2 regions of the Streptomyces sp. NPDC029466 genome follow, and region 2 is predicted to be linked to the other one. Evidence: riboswitches for the same ligand, from Rfam matches in the RefSeq annotation. Region 2 holds a riboswitch; the other holds the start of a gene.

What was found. Region 2 has a riboswitch for S-adenosylmethionine ahead of thrC (threonine synthase). Riboswitches for the same ligand answer to the same signal wherever they lie in the genome.
Region 1: linked by a shared signal. The riboswitch ahead of ACZ4XD_RS18950 (aminotransferase class V-fold PLP-dependent enzyme) and the one ahead of thrC (threonine synthase) in region 2 are both predicted to bind S-adenosylmethionine.

Annotation. Positions count from the first base shown of each region.
Region 1 covers NZ_JBVHZH010000023.1:37,260-44,629, reverse strand. Annotated here, with positions in the region: gene qcrB (cytochrome bc1 complex cytochrome b subunit) at 1-113, shown strand, start outside; gene trpD (anthranilate phosphoribosyltransferase) at 254-1,318, shown strand; SAM riboswitch class IV at 1,410-1,527, shown strand; gene ACZ4XD_RS18950 (aminotransferase class V-fold PLP-dependent enzyme) at 1,698-3,119, shown strand; gene ACZ4XD_RS18945 (Lrp/AsnC family transcriptional regulator) at 3,534-3,815, opposite strand; gene ACZ4XD_RS18940 (rhomboid family intramembrane serine protease) at 3,812-4,492, opposite strand; gene ACZ4XD_RS18935 (hypothetical protein) at 4,786-5,025, shown strand; gene ACZ4XD_RS18930 (NYN domain-containing protein) at 5,044-6,417, shown strand; gene ACZ4XD_RS18925 (C40 family peptidase) at 6,722-7,370, shown strand, end outside.
Region 2 covers NZ_JBVHZH010000002.1:18,017-25,386, forward strand. Annotated here, with positions in the region: gene otsB (trehalose-phosphatase) at 15-926, shown strand; gene ACZ4XD_RS01880 (alpha,alpha-trehalose-phosphate synthase (UDP-forming)) at 940-2,460, opposite strand; gene ACZ4XD_RS01885 (glucosyl-3-phosphoglycerate synthase) at 2,549-3,511, opposite strand; SAM riboswitch class I at 3,683-3,843, shown strand; gene thrC (threonine synthase) at 3,861-5,144, shown strand; gene ACZ4XD_RS01895 (MoaD/ThiS family protein) at 5,228-5,506, shown strand; gene ACZ4XD_RS01900 (cold-shock protein) at 5,930-6,133, shown strand; gene groL (chaperonin GroEL) at 6,478-7,370, shown strand, end outside.

The DNA.
Region 1 (7,370 bases), on a different contig from region 2:
CGCAGAAGCTGCGCGCCAAGCTCTCCAAGGCCTACTACGGCGAGGACAACGTCATCCCGAAGGCCACGGTCGAGGAGTACAAGGAGATCACCAGCGGCCACGGCCACCACTGATCACCGCAGCGCTTCCTAGCGCACCGTAGGTAGTACGCCACCCAGAGGGCCCCGTCCGGTGATCGGACGGGGCCCTCCGGCGTGCCCGTTGGCTCGATAGGGTGACGGCATAAGCAGGAGACAATCCAGGAGAGTGGACCATGAACGTTGTGACCCCGGTTGGCGGCGACAGCGTGGCGGCCCAGACCTGGCCCGAGCTCCTCAACGCCCTGCTCGCCGGCCGTGACCTCAGCGCGGACGACACCGCCTGGGCGATGGACAAGATCATGCGGGGCGAGGCCGGCGACGCCCAGATCGCCGGGTTCGCGGTGGCCCTGCGCGCCAAGGGCGAGACCGTCGCGGAGATCTCCGGGCTCGTCCGCACCATGTACGAGCACGCCCGGCTGATCGAGGTCCCCGGCCCCAGCGTCGACATCGTCGGCACCGGCGGCGACGGCGCCAAGACCGTCAACATCTCCACGATGTCCTCGATCGTCGTCGCCGGCACCGGCGCCAAGGTCGTCAAGCACGGCAACCGCGCCGCCTCCTCCGCCAGCGGCGCCTCCGACGTCCTGGAGAAGCTCGGGGTCAATCTCGACCTCACCCCGCAGCGGGTCACCGAGGTCGCCCGGGAAGCGGGCATCACCTTCTGCTTCGCGGTGAAGTTCCACCCCGCGCTGCGGCACGTCGCCAACGCGCGGGCCCAGCTCGGCATCCGTACGACCTTCAATGTGCTCGGCCCGCTGACCAACCCCGCGAAGGTCCGCGCCCAGGCGACCGGTGTCGCGGACGCCCGGATGGCGCCGATCCTGGCCGGGGTGCTCGCCGAGCGCGGCTCGTCGGCGCTGGTGTTCCGGGGCGACGACGGCCTGGACGAGCTGACCACGACCGCGACCTCGCGGGTCTGGATCGTCCGCGACGGCACGGTCCGCGAGGAGGCCTTCGACCCCCGCGACGTCGGCATCCCCCTCGTCCCCGTCGAGGCGCTGCGCGGGGCGGACGCCTCGTACAACGCGGATGTGGCCCGCCGGCTGCTGGACGGGGAGACCGGACCGGTGCGCGACGCGGTGCTGCTGAACTCCGCGGCGGCGCTGGTCGCGCTGGAGCCGGCGGACGCTCCGCTGGCCGAGCAGATCCGGGCCGGGATCGAGCGGGCCGCCGCGTCGATCGACTCCGGGGCGGCCAAGCGGGCGCTGGAGCGCTGGGTGGCGGCCAGCAACACATGAGCGAGCGGTGACGCAGGGTGTGACGCAAGGCTCAGTCCGTCATACGGACCGGGCCTTGCGCCTCTTTGCCCGTGTGGCATGATTCTGCCCAGGTCACGAGTGACAGCGATGCAGGCCCCGGCCCGCTGTCCGGCAACCCTCCTTCCGTGGCGGGGTGCCCCGGGTGATGACCAGGCCGTAGGCAGCGAGGTCTGCGGCAAGCGCGGATCCCTCGCCAGGGATCCTGGTCCCCGAGGGAGAACTTCCGTGAATCAGCGAATGCGATAGGGCCCGACGGCCCCTTTTCCGCATCCCTTTTTCTTTTCCCGCCGCGGTTGCCCCGGCGCGCCTTCGCGCCCCCGCCCGCAGCGAATTCGCTTACCTCTTACGGGAGTTCGCCATGTCTGGTTCCGCCGTTGCCGCCGACCGTTCCGTTTGTGCCCCGCTGCCGGTTCTCGGCCGGGATGTCCTCGTCCCGCTCGTGACCGGTGGCGAGGTCGACTACGCCGCGCTGGACTACGCCGCCAGCGCCCCCGCGCTCCAGCGGGTCTGGGACGACGTGGCGGCCTACGCCCCGTACTACGGCAGCGTGCACCGCGGCGCCGGATACCTCTCGCAGCTGTCCACCGACCTCTTCGAGAACAGCCGCCGCACGATTGAGGAGTTCCTCGGCTGCCGGGCCGAAGGGGGCCCGGGCGAAGCCCGGTCCGGCAAGGGCGGTGGCGGGCGACGGGAGGGCGACCAGGTCGTCTTCACCCGCTCCACCACCGACTCGCTGAACCTGCTCGCGTCCGTACTCCCCGAGAACACCCGGGTGTTCGTCTTCGAGACCGAGCACCACGCCTCGCTGCTGCCGTGGGAGCAGCGCCCGGACACCACGGTGACCTACCTCAACGCGCCCCGGACCCCGCAGCAGGCCGTGGACACCCTGGAGAAGGCGCTGGCCACGCGCGAGCCCTACGGCCCGGCGCTGGTATGCGTGACCGGTGCGTCGAATGTGACCGGTGAGTTGTGGCCGGTGCGGGAGCTGGCGGCCGCCGCGCACGCCCACGGCGCCCGGATCGTGCTGGACGCCGCGCAGCTCGTGCCGCACCACCCGGTGAACCTCGGCGAGCTGGACGTGGACTGGGTCGCCTTCTCCGGACACAAGCTCTACGCGCCGTTCGGCGCCGGGGTGCTGGCCGGCCGCGCGGACTGGCTGCGGGACGCCGCCCCGTACCTGGCCGGCGGCGGCGCCAGCCGCAAGGTCTCCCGCCGCACCGACGGCGGGGTGGACGTCGAGTGGCACACCACCGCGGCCCGGCACGAGGCCGGTTCGCCCAACGTCATCGGCGCCTACGCCATCGCCTCGGCCTGCCGGGCACTCGCCGAGGCCGGCTTCGACGGCCTGGTCGCCCGCGAACAGGAGCTGATCGCCCGCCTCCGCACCGGCCTGGCCGAGGTACCCGAGGTGAACGTGCTCTCCCTCTTCGGCGACGACGCGGCACGCGTCGGCGTCCTCTCCTTCGTCGTCGAGGGCTGGAACAGCTCCCACTTCGCCGCCGCGCTGTCGGCCGAGTACGGCATCGGCGTCCGCGACGGCCTCTTCTGCGCCCACCCCCTCGTCCGCACCCTCCTGGGCAGCGCCCCCCAGGACCCCGGCGAGTGCGGCGCCCCCGACGCGGCCCCCGGCGAGAAGTCCCTCAACGCCATCCGCGTCAGCCTGGGCGTGGGCACACCGGATGAGCACATCGACCGCTTTCTCCGCGCGGTCAAGGAACTGGTGACGAACGGGGCCCGCTGGAACTACCGCACCGAAGCCGGGCGTTGCGTGCCGGCTTAATTCCCACGTTTTCGGCCTCCCCGCCGTGGGTGTTGCTCGCCGTTGCGCCTGCGGCGGGCGGGGTCCGCTGCGCGGGGCTGTTGGGTGCGGTGACGGGCCTGCGCGGGGGGGGGGGGGGGGGGGGGGGGGGGGGGCCCCCCCTCCCCCCTCCCCCCCCCCCCCCCCCCCCCCCCCCCCCCCCCCCCCCCGCTCCGGCCCGTCCCCTCCCGTTGGGTGGTGGGAAAACGGTTGGTGGGGGCTGCTCTGAGTGGTCCGGTGCGCCGCACTGGTCGCAGTGAAACAGCCTACGGACGCCCGCCCCCACTCACCGGCCCCTCCGGCCCGTCACCGCACCCACAAACCACCCGGCCCGCCGCAGGCGCAACGGCGAGCAACACCCACGGCGGGAAAGCCGAAAACGTGGGAAAAGAAGGGCTAGGCCTCCAGCCCAATCGCAAAGGCAGCCTCAAGATCGTGCTGGCTGTACGTGCGGAAGGCGATGTGCGTCTCTGTGGAGGTGACGCCGGGGACCTTGCTGATGCGGCCGGGGATGACGTCGGCGAGGTCGTCGTGGGCGGCGACGCGGACCATCGCGATGAGGTCGTGGGCGCCGGTGACCGAGTAGACCTCGCTGACGCCGTCCAGCGCGGCGATCTTCTCGGCGATCTCCGGGATCTGGTCCACGTTGGTCTTGATGAGCACGATCGACGTGATCACGGCTGGCTCTCTTCCTCGGTCGCCCGGTCGTTCGCCCTGGTGGCCCCCACACTATCCCTCCCGTAGCGGGCCCATGCGTAGAGGAAGCCGAGCGCGAAGCCGATGACATGGGCGAGGTAGGCGACGCCCGGACCGCGGGGGTCGTCCTGGGCCGCCTGCCACTGGATGACGAACCAGAAGAGCAGCACGATCCAGGCGGGAAAGCGCAGCGGCAGGAAGAACAGGAACGGGAAGAGGCTGGTGACCCGGGCCGTCGGGAACAGGTAGAGGAAGGCGCCCAGGACGCCGGAGATCGAGCCGGAGGCGCCGACCAGCGTCTGGCCCGAGTCGGCGTGCGCGGCCGCGTAGCCGAGCAGCGCCAGGTAGCCGATGATGAGGTAGAAGGCGGTGAACGGCAGCCGGCCCATGCGCGCCTCGGCCATCGCGCCGAAGACGTAGAGGAACAGCATGTTGCCGAGCAGGTGCAGCCAGCTGCCGTGCACGAACAACGCGGTGAGCGGCGTGACCAGCGCCCGTACCGAGCCGCTCCACAGATCCAGCGGGATCACGCCCCACCGCTCGAAATAGGCGGTCTGGGCCTTCAGCAGGGCGTCGCCGGTGCCGTATATCCGGTTCAGGCCGGAGGCGGGGCCGAGCACGAAGACCGCACAGCACAGGCCGATCAGCACATTCGTCATCCGCGAGAACACCGCGGTCAGGGACCGGGTGGGGTGCGGACGACGGGGGAGGAGACCGGAGGAGCGGGGAGAACGGGGAGAGGGGGCCGGCGCCGTCATGAAGTGATCATGGCTTAATGCGGGCAATCGGGACAGAGCGCCTCGCCGGGTCCCGGCACCCGGGCGGGGCCCGCACCCGCCCCCCGTCAGGCCGTAGGGTTACAGGCAGTACCTTGCGTACTTCCGCAGTCCGACGGCGCACCGCGTGAACCGCGCAACAGCACATGACGATGAGTACGAAAGAGGACGACACGATGGCTGTTCCCCTGCCGACGGCCGAAACCCGGTGGCGCTGCACGCTGTGCGGCAACCTCACGCGTTTCGATGTGACCCGCCGGTCCAAGGTGGTGGAGTACGTCCACCTGGACCTTGCCGGGGACCCGAAGGTGGAGGAGCGCGAGGTCCTCAGTGAGAGCATCGAGTCCGTGCGCTGCCGCTGGTGCAACGCGGTCGACCAGATCGAGCTGGTGGACCGTCCGGGCGCGAACGCCTGAGATCGGAGCGAGGCAGCCGTGGTGGACCGTCCAGAAGGGGAGCCGGGGGCCCGGCGTGACGACGTACCCGAGGGTGCGGCGGACGAGGTGCTCGACCGACCGCTGCCCGAGGGCGTACGGCGCCGTGTCGTGGCGCTCACCGCGGAGTCGTTCGGCGCGCTGACGGTCGCCGAACTCCCGCCCCCGCTGCGGCAGTACGCCCGGTTCACCCCGACTCGTCGGGCCAAATTCGCCGGAAACGCGATGGCCGCGGCGCTGGAGAGCGACGCGGTCTTCCGGCAGCGGATCGCCGGCAAGCTGCACGAGACGCAGCCGGAGCTGGCCGCGGCGCTGGAGCACGGCACCCCGCCCGCGGCCGCCGATCCGCTCGATGTCGCGGCGGCGGCCTATGTGCTGCGGCCCGAGGGCTGGGTCAAGCTGGTCGCGGCGGCCGGCGAGGAGGCCCAGCGGGCGCGCGCCGAGCGGGCCGGCGAGGAGGCCGAGCGGGAGCTGGCCCGGCTGCGCGAGGAGCTGGCGCAGGCGCGCGGCGAGGCCCGTACGGAGGCCGACCGCATCCGGGTGGACCTGGATGCGGTGCGCAAGGAGAACGAGTCGCTGCGGCGCAAGCTGCGCAGTGCGCTGAGCGACATCAAGCGCGGTGAGGCGGCGGTCCGCAAGGCCGAGGCCGCGCTGGCGGAGGAGCGGGACCGGGCGGCCACCGAGAAGACCGGCGCGGACAGCGAGGTGCGCCGGCTCAAGGGCCGGATCGCCGAGGCCGAGACGGCGCTGGAGACCAGCCGGCGCTCCGCGCGCGAGGGCCGCAGCGTCGAGGACATGCGGCTGCGGCTGCTGCTGGACACGGTCCTGGACGCGGCCCAGGGGCTGCGCCGCGAACTGGCCCTGCCGCCCGCGAACGTGCACCCGGCGGACACCGTCGAGGCGGTCGCGCCGGGGCGGATGACGCCCAAGGACATCGCGACCCGGGCGCTGTCGGAGATGGACCCGGCGCTGCTCGACCAGCTTCTCGCCCTGCCGCAGGCGCATTTGGTGGTGGATGGCTACAACGTCACCAAAACCGGCTATCCGACCATGCCGCTCGAAAAGCAGCGGCTGCGGCTGCTGGGCGGCCTCGCGGTGCTGGCGGCGCAGACCGGCGCCGAGATGACCTGTGTCTTCGACGGGGCGGAGCTGGCGGCGCCGGTGCTGCTCGCGCCGCCGCGCGGGGTCCGGGTCCTGTTCAGCAAACCGGGCGTAACGGCCGATGAGTTGATTCGTCAGCTGGTAAGGGCCGAACCGCCCGGCCGCCCGGTCGTCGTGGTCTCCACGGACCGGGAAGTGGCCGACGGTGTGGCGAAGGCCGGGGCGCGCCCGGTCGCATCGGCCTTGCTTCTCAAGCGACTTGCCCGCACCTGACGCACTGCCCCTTCCTCGGGGTGCCGGACGCGGAATTCGCTTGCGCTCCGTATCTGAGCGTCAATTGGCGCTTACTGCCTGTGCGATGTTGGTAAAGGATGGGGTTGGTGGCGCAGAATTTTCCCGTGAGGATTTGAAGCGATCACAACTCCGTTACTAAGGTCAGCCCCGAACCTTCATGCAGATGATCATCCAACCGGGATGAACAGTGAAGGAACCGCCGAGTCCGCGGCGTTCACGCGGAGCCGGGGTCTCACCCCCCCACTTCCCGGTAGGCGGCTGGAGGAAGAAGGAGCTCGCCCCCGTGGCGTCCCACCGTCGACCCAAGCAGCCGAGCCGTACCCGCGTGACCGTGCTCACCGCCACCGCCGCGGCGGCCGTGGCTCTCTCGTCCCAGGCCGCCCAGGCCGACCCCCACCAGTCGAAGAAGGACGTCAAGTCCGAGGTCGACAAGCTCTACGGGGAGGCCGAGCAGGCCACCGAGAAGTACAACGGGGTCAAGGAGCAGCAGGAGAAGCTCCAGAAGGAGGTCGACGACCTCCAGGACAAGGTGGCCCGGGGCCAGGGTGAGCTGAACGAGATGCGCAAGGGCCTCGGTGCGGTCGCCTCCGGCCAGTACCGCAGCGGCAGCATCGACCCCTCGGTCCAGCTGTTCCTCTCCGGCGACCCGGACACCTACCTCGAAAAGGCCGCCACGCTCGACCAGTTGAGCGGCAAGCAGGCCGACCAGCTGAAGACCATCGCGGACAAGCAGCGCCGGCTCGCCCAGGAGCGCGCGGAGGCCGCGGCCAAGATCAAGGACCTCTCCGAGACCCGTAAGGCGCTCGGTGACAAGAAGGACGAGATCAAGGGCAAGCTCGGCAAGGCGCAGGAGCTGCTCAACAAGATGACCGCCAAGGAGCGGGCGGCCATGCAGGCCGAGGAGGACCGCGCCAACCGCAGCAACGAGCGGG
Region 2 (7,370 bases):
GTAGGGTCGGCGCCATGGGCAGCCCCCCGAACTCCGCGTCGCCGGATCGGCCGACACCCGGATCCGTGCCGACCCCGCACACCCCCGCCGGCCGCGACGGCCTCGCCGCACTGCTGGCACACCCGGAACGCACCGTCGTCGCCCTCGACTTCGACGGCACCCTCGCCGAGATCGTCCCCGACCCGGAGAAGGCCCGCGCCCATGAGGGCGCCGTCGCCGCCCTCGGCCGCCTGGTGCCCCGGCTGCGCGCCGCCGCGGTGATCACCGGCCGCCCGGCCACCGTCGCGGTCCGCCTCGGCGGCTTCGCGGACGTACCCGGCCTGGACCACCTCACCGTCCTCGGCCACTACGGCGCCGAACGCTGGGAGGCCGCCACCGGCACCGTCCACGCGCCCGCCCCGCACCCCGGTGTCGCCGCCATACAGGCCGAACTCCCCGGCGTACTGGACGCCTCCGGGGTCTGGCACGGCACCTGGATCGAGACCGCCATCGAGCGCAAGGGCGGCCGCGCCATCGCCGTCCACACCCGCCGCGCCACCGATCCCCAGGGCGCCTTCGACCAGCTGCGCGGCCCGCTCACCGCGCTCGCCGAACGCCACGGCCTGATCGTCGAACCGGGCCGCCTCGTCCTGGAACTCCGCCCGCCCGGCATGGACAAGGGCGTCGCCCTCGCCGAATGGGTCCGCGAGACCGGCGCCGCCACCGTCCTCTACGCTGGCGACGACCTCGGCGACCTGGCCGCCTTCGCCGCCGTCGAAAAACTCCGCTCCGACGGCCTGACCGGCCTCCTGGTATGCAGCGGCAGCGCCGAGGTCGCCGAACTGGCCGACCGCGCCGACCTGGTGGTCGACGGCCCGGGCGGCGTCGTCGGCCTGCTCGGCGCCCTCGCGGCCCGGCTGGACGAGAACGGGGCGCACGGGGCGTAGCCGGGGAGGCGGCTCAGGCGGGCCGCGCCCCCTCCGGAGCCTCCCCCCGCAGCTCCCGCAGCTGGTCCAGGAACCACCGCGCGGGCGGCAGCGCGGTGGCCGCCGCGGCCAGCCGCTCGGTGCGTGCCGCGCGCTCGCCGTCGTCCATCGACAGCGCCTCGTGCAGCGCCTCGGCGGTGCCGACGACGTCGTACGGATTGACCGTCAGGGCATGCTCACCCAGCTCCTCGTGCGCGCCCGCCTCCCGCGACAGCACCAGCGCGCAGCCGGCGTCCGACACCACCGGGATCTCCTTGGCGACCAGGTTCATACCGTCCCTGATCGGGTTGACGAGTGCCACGTCGGCGAGCCGGTAGGCGGCCAGCGAGCGGGCGAAGTCGTCCTTGACGTGCAGCAGGACCGGCTGCCAACCCGCCGTCCCGTATTCGGCGTTGATGGCCTCGGCCACCCGCTGGACCTCCGCGGTGTAGTCGCGGTAGACGGCGAGGTCCTGGCGCGAGGGGTAGGCGAAGGCGAGGTGCACCACCCGCTCGCGCCACTCGGGGCGGTCGGCGAGAAGCTGCCGGTAGGCGAGCAGGCCCCGCACGATGTTCTTGGAGAGCTCGGTGCGGTCCACGCGGACGATGGTCCGGCGTCCCGGCCCGCCGATCTCGGTGCGCAGCGCCGCCATCCGCTCCTCGACGTCCGGGCGGTGCGCGCGCTCGCGCAGGAAATCGGCGTCGGCGCCGAGGCCGTGCACCCCGATCAGGGTCGTACGCGCCTTGCGCTCCGGGACGAGCGCGACGATGCCGGGCGCCCCGTCCTCCGGCCGTACGCGCTCGCACTGCCCGCCGAGCCCGGTCTCGGCGCAGGCCACGAAGTTCTCGGCCCACCTCCGGGTGAGGAAGTTCGCCCGGTCGGCACCGAGAATGCCCAGCGCCAGCTCCCGCTGGATGTCGTCGGGCAGCATCGCGAAGTACTCGGCGGGGGCCCACGGGGTGTGCGAGAAGTGCGCGATGCGCAGGTCGGGGCGGCGCTCGCGGAGCATGCCGGGCACCAGCGCCAGGTGGTAGTCCTGCACGAGGACGGCCGCGCCGGGCGCCGCCCCCTCGGCCAGCGCATCGGCGAAGGCCGCGTTGTACGTCTCGTACGCCGCCCACTGCGCCCGGAACTCCGCGCCGAAGACCGGCTCCAGCGGTGTCTGGTAGAGCATGTGGTGGATGAACCACAGCACGGAGTTCGCGACGCCGTTGTAGGCGGCGGCATACACCTCGGCCGGAATGTCCAGCATCCGGACACGCTGTCCACCGGTATCACCCGGCTCCAGCACACCACCCGTCCGCCGCACGGCCTCCCGGTCCCCGTCACCGAGCGCGGCACACACCCACACGGCATCGGTCTCGGGCCCGATAGCGGAAAGCCCCGACACCAGCCCGCCACCACCCCGCTTGGCGATCAGCGCCCCGTCCTCCGCCAGGCCATAGGACACCGGCCCGCGATTGGACGCGACAAGAACCTCAGCACCTGCTTGCACCGCACTGCGCTCGGAGACCATGTCGCGAAAGTAACCCGCCACAGATCCGCGCAAACGTACGGAAGCGGTCAAGGGGCGGGGCGGGTGGTGCGGCCGGCGCTCGGTGCGCTCACGCCGCCCGTCGTTCCGCGTACTCCGGGATTTCGGCCATCGGGGGGCGTTCCTCGGTGTCCACGTCCGTGGTGCGGGGGACGAAGCCCTCGTCGCCGCGGTCGAACTGGGTGAGGCGGGGGCGGACCAAGTGGCCGCGGGTCAGGCGTAGTTGGGCGGTGCGGTAGATCGCGGCGGCCATCCGGCCGAGGGCCTGGCCGTCCTGGTGGCGGTGTTTGCGTACGCCGACGTCGACCTGGGCGAGGGCGTCGAGGCCGACGGTGTGCAGGGAGTCGACGAGCAGGCCGAGCTCCACGCCGTAGCCGACCGGGAAGGGCAGCCGTTCCAGGAGGGAGCGGCGGGCCGCGTACTCGCCGCCCAGGGGCTGGACGAAGCCGGCCAGCTGCGGCCAGTGGAGGTTGAGGAGCGGGCGGGCGACCAGCTCGGTGACCCGGCCGCCCTGGCCGGCGTCGGTGCCGCCGGGGCCGGTCTCCAGGGGGCGGTCGTACATCGCCTTGACGAACTGGATGTCCGGGTCGGTCAGCAGCGGGCCGACGATCCCGGAGACGAAGGCGGCGGAGAATTCGCGCAGGTCGGCGTCGATGAAGCAGATGATGTCGCCGGTGGTGGCCAGGAGGGAGCGCCAGAGCACCTCGCCCTTGCCGGGCAGCGCGGGCAGGCGGGGGAGGACGCTGTCGCGGGACACGACCCGCGCACCGGCCGCCGCCGCGACCTCGGCGGTGCGGTCGGTGGAGCCGGAGTCCAGCACCACCAGCTCGTCGACCAGCGGCACGGTCTCGGTCATCAGCTCGGCACGGATCACCGCCACGATCGCCCCGACCGTGGCCTCCTCGTCGAGCGCGGGCAGAACGACACTGACCGTACGGCCCGTCTGGCGCTTCGCCTCCAGCAGCTGCCCCAGCGGACGGTCAGCGGCGGACCAGGAGTGGCTGGTCAGCCAGGTCTCGACCTCTTCCAGCACGGTTACGACTCCTCGGTCGCCGCCCGATCAGCGGCCTGTGTGATCCATCTCGCGGTTCGGACGACTATCTCAACTGTCAGTGCCTTCGGTTACAGTCTTGAACAACGCGGATGACCGTCGCATGTCGGGGTCCCCGCGCCACAAACGCCTGGGTTCGGCCCAGCGCCATACCGCTCATCCAGAGGGGCAGAGGGATACGGCCCGTTGAAGCCCCGGCAACCCTCCAGCCGGTCTTGCCGCCAGGACGCTGACGTCCCGCGCGCGTGAGGCTCCCGGCTAGGGAAGGTGCCAAATCCGTCTCGTGGCGAGATTCGCCGCGAGGAAGATGAGGAGAAAGGGCCTCGCCTCCATGGCTGTGCAAGTCACCGAAAACACCCCCACCGTCGCTCTGGGCCCCGCCGCAGCGCTGTCCTGCCGCGAGTGCGGACAGCGCTTCCCGCTCGGCCCGATCTTCGCGTGCCAGGAATGTTTCGGGCCGCTCGAAGTCGCATACGACCTGCCGAGCGGCGACCCCGAGGGCCTGCGGAAGCAGATCGAGGCCGGCCCGGACAACATCTGGCGCTACGCCCCGCTGCTGCCCGTCCCCACCGACGTGGCCGACAAGCCCAACCTGAACCCCGGTTTCACCAAGCTCGTCCAGGCCGACCGGCTCGCCGCCGAGCTGGGCGTCACCGGCGGGCTGTACGTCAAGGACGACTCGGGCAACCCGACGCACTCCTTCAAGGACCGCGTCGTGGCGATCGCCGTCGAGGCCGCGCGCGCCTTCGGCTTCACCACCCTCTCCTGCTCCTCCACCGGCAACCTCGCCGGTGCGGTCGGCGCCGCGGCGCGCCGCGCCGGATTCCAGTCCTGCGTGTTCATCCCGCACGACCTGGAGGCCGGCAAGGTCGTCATGGCCGCGGTCTACGGCGGTGACCTGGTCGGGATCGAGGGCAACTACGACGACGTCAACCGCTTCTGCTCCGAGCTCATCGGCGACCCGCTGGGCGAGGGCTGGGGCTTCGTCAACGTCAATCTGCGGCCGTACTACGGCGAGGGCTCCAAGACGCTCGCGTACGAGATCTGCGAGCAGCTCGGCTGGCGGCTCCCGGACCAGATCGTCATCCCGATCGCGTCCGGCTCGCAGCTCACCAAGATCGACAAGGGCCTCAAGGAGCTGATCGCCCTCGGTCTGGTCGAGGACAAGCCGTACAAGATCTTCGGTGCCCAGGCGGAGGGCTGCTCGCCGGTGTCGGCGGCCTTCAAGGCCGGACACGACGTGGTCCGGCCCCAGAAGCCGAACACCATCGCCAAGTCGCTGGCGATCGGCAACCCGGCCGACGGCCCGTATGTGCTGGACATCGCGCGCCGTACGGGCGGGGCCGTGGAGGATGTCAACGACGAGCAGGTCGTCGACGCGATCAAGCTGCTGGCCAGGACGGAAGGCATCTTCGCGGAGACCGCGGGCGGTGTGACCGTCGGCGTGACCAAGAAGCTGATCGAGAACGGCGTGCTCGACCCGTCCCTGACCACCGTCGTCCTGAACACGGGTGACGGCCTCAAGACACTCGACGCGGTCGCCCCCACCTCCGGGCCCACGGCCACCATCCGTCCGAACCTGGACGCGTTCCGCGCGGCCGGCCTGGCCCGCTGAGGTCGCCGGCCCGTCCGGCAGCTGGCGGACGAGGCCGCGACCGGCCCCCGAACTCGTACTCCGTACCCCTGGAAGGCAGAACCATGAGCGTCAAGGTCCGCATCCCCACCATCCTCCGCACGTACACCGGTGGCCAGGCCGAGGTCCCCGCCGAGGGCGCGACCCTCTCCGAGGTGATCGCCGACCTGGAGCAGAACCACCAGGGCATCGCGGCCCGTGTGCTGGACGACGCCGGCAAGCTGCGCCGCTTCGTGAACGTGTACGTCAACGACGACGATGTGCGCTTCGAGCAGGGCCTGGAGACGCCCACCCCGGACGGCGCGGGCATCTCGATCATCCCGGCGGTGGCCGGCGGCTGCTGATTTGCGCCAACTCTTCTCCTTCATGACTGGAATTGGCCCGTCCGCCGGAAAGCGGACGGGGCAATTCCATGTTGTGAAAGGAGATACCATTGGGGTGATCCCCCTCCGGATATCACCGTGCGCGTGCCGAACGCATATGTGTTCGCGATCAGTTGTGGCCAAAGTGTGGGCGGTATTTGTCGCCTAGGTGCCCTATGCCCGGCCCGACTTGCCCTGGAGAACTGGGATTTCGCCGCATATTGCCGATTCTCCGGCGCCGGAATTCTCGTCCGATTGACCTGTTGCTCTGGGCATCTGTGCAGATACATTCAGCGGCGGTCGACGCGTTCCGGCGCACACCCCACGGGCCTTTCGCGGGGTGAGGTCTGACCCGGGTCCGCGGAGTGCGGTCCTGCGCAAGGGCCAGTAATAGGGGAGTTAGGCATGGCTCAGGGCACCGTCAAGTGGTTCAACGCGGAGAAGGGGTACGGCTTCATCGCGGTCGACGGTGGTGCGGATGTTTTCGTCCACTACAGCGCGATCCAGATGGACGGCTACCGCACCCTTGAGGAGGGTCAGCGGGTCGAGTTCGAGATCTCGCAGGGCCAGAAGGGGCCGCAGGCGGACATGGTCCGGGTGGCCGGCTGAGGCGCCGACCGACTGCTGCGTGAGGAAGGCCCGTACCCCTGAGGGGGGTACGGGCCTTCGGCTGTCCACCGGGCGGGCGGGGCTCCCCGGGTCGGGGCGTGCGGCTCGGGTGTCCCGCGGCCGCCAACCCCGCGGGAGTCTTCCACGAAGTCGCCTTGCACTCGACGGGTGCGAGTGCTAATCATTGGCGTTAGCACTCTCCCAGTGAGAGTGACAAAGAAGGACCGGGTCGGTGAGGCCCGCAGGTTGCGTGGGGCAAGGAACCACACAGGCTTGCAGGTCGTCCGTCGCGGGCGCCAGCGCGGTCCGGAGCAATCCACCCCAGTCCGGGAGGACCACTTCACATGGCCAAGATCATCGCGTTCGACGAGGAGGCACGGCGCGGTCTCGAGCGCGGGATGAACCAGCTCGCCGACGCCGTCAAGGTCACCCTCGGCCCCAAGGGCCGCAACGTCGTCCTCGAGAAGAAGTGGGGCGCCCCCACGATCACCAACGATGGTGTGTCCATCGCCAAGGAGATCGAGCTCGAGGACCCGTACGAGAAGATCGGCGCCGAGCTGGTCAAGGAGGTCGCGAAGAAGACGGACGACGTCGCCGGTGACGGCACGACGACCGCGACCGTCCTGGCCCAGGCCCTGGTCCGCGAGGGCCTGCGCAACGTCGCCGCCGGCGCCAACCCGATGGCCCTCAAGCGCGGTATCGAGCGCGCCGTCGAGGCCGTCTCCGCCGCCCTGCTGGAGCAGGCCAAGGACGTGGAGACCAAGGAGCAGATCGCTTCGACCGCCTCCATCTCCGCCGCTGACACCCAGATCGGCGAGCTGATCGCCGAGGCCATGGACAAGGTCGGCAAGGAAGGCGTCATCACCGTCGAGGAGTCCCAGACCTTCGGTCTGGAGCTGGAGCTCACCGAGGGTATGCGCTTCGACAAGGGCTACATCTCGGCGTACTTCGCCACCGACATGGAGCGTATGGAGGCGTCGCTCGACGACCCGTACATCCTCATCGTCAACTCCAAGATCGGCAGCGTGAAGGACCTGCTGCCGCTCCTGGAGAAGGTCATGCAGTCCGGCAAGCCGCTGCTGATCATCGCCGAGGACGTCGAGGGCGAGGCCCTGTCGACCCTGGTCGTCAACAAGATCCGTGGCACCTTCAAGTCCGTCGCCGTCAAGGCCCCGGGCTTCGGTGACCGCCGCAAGGCCATGCTCGGCGACATCGCCATCCTCACCGGTGGCACCGT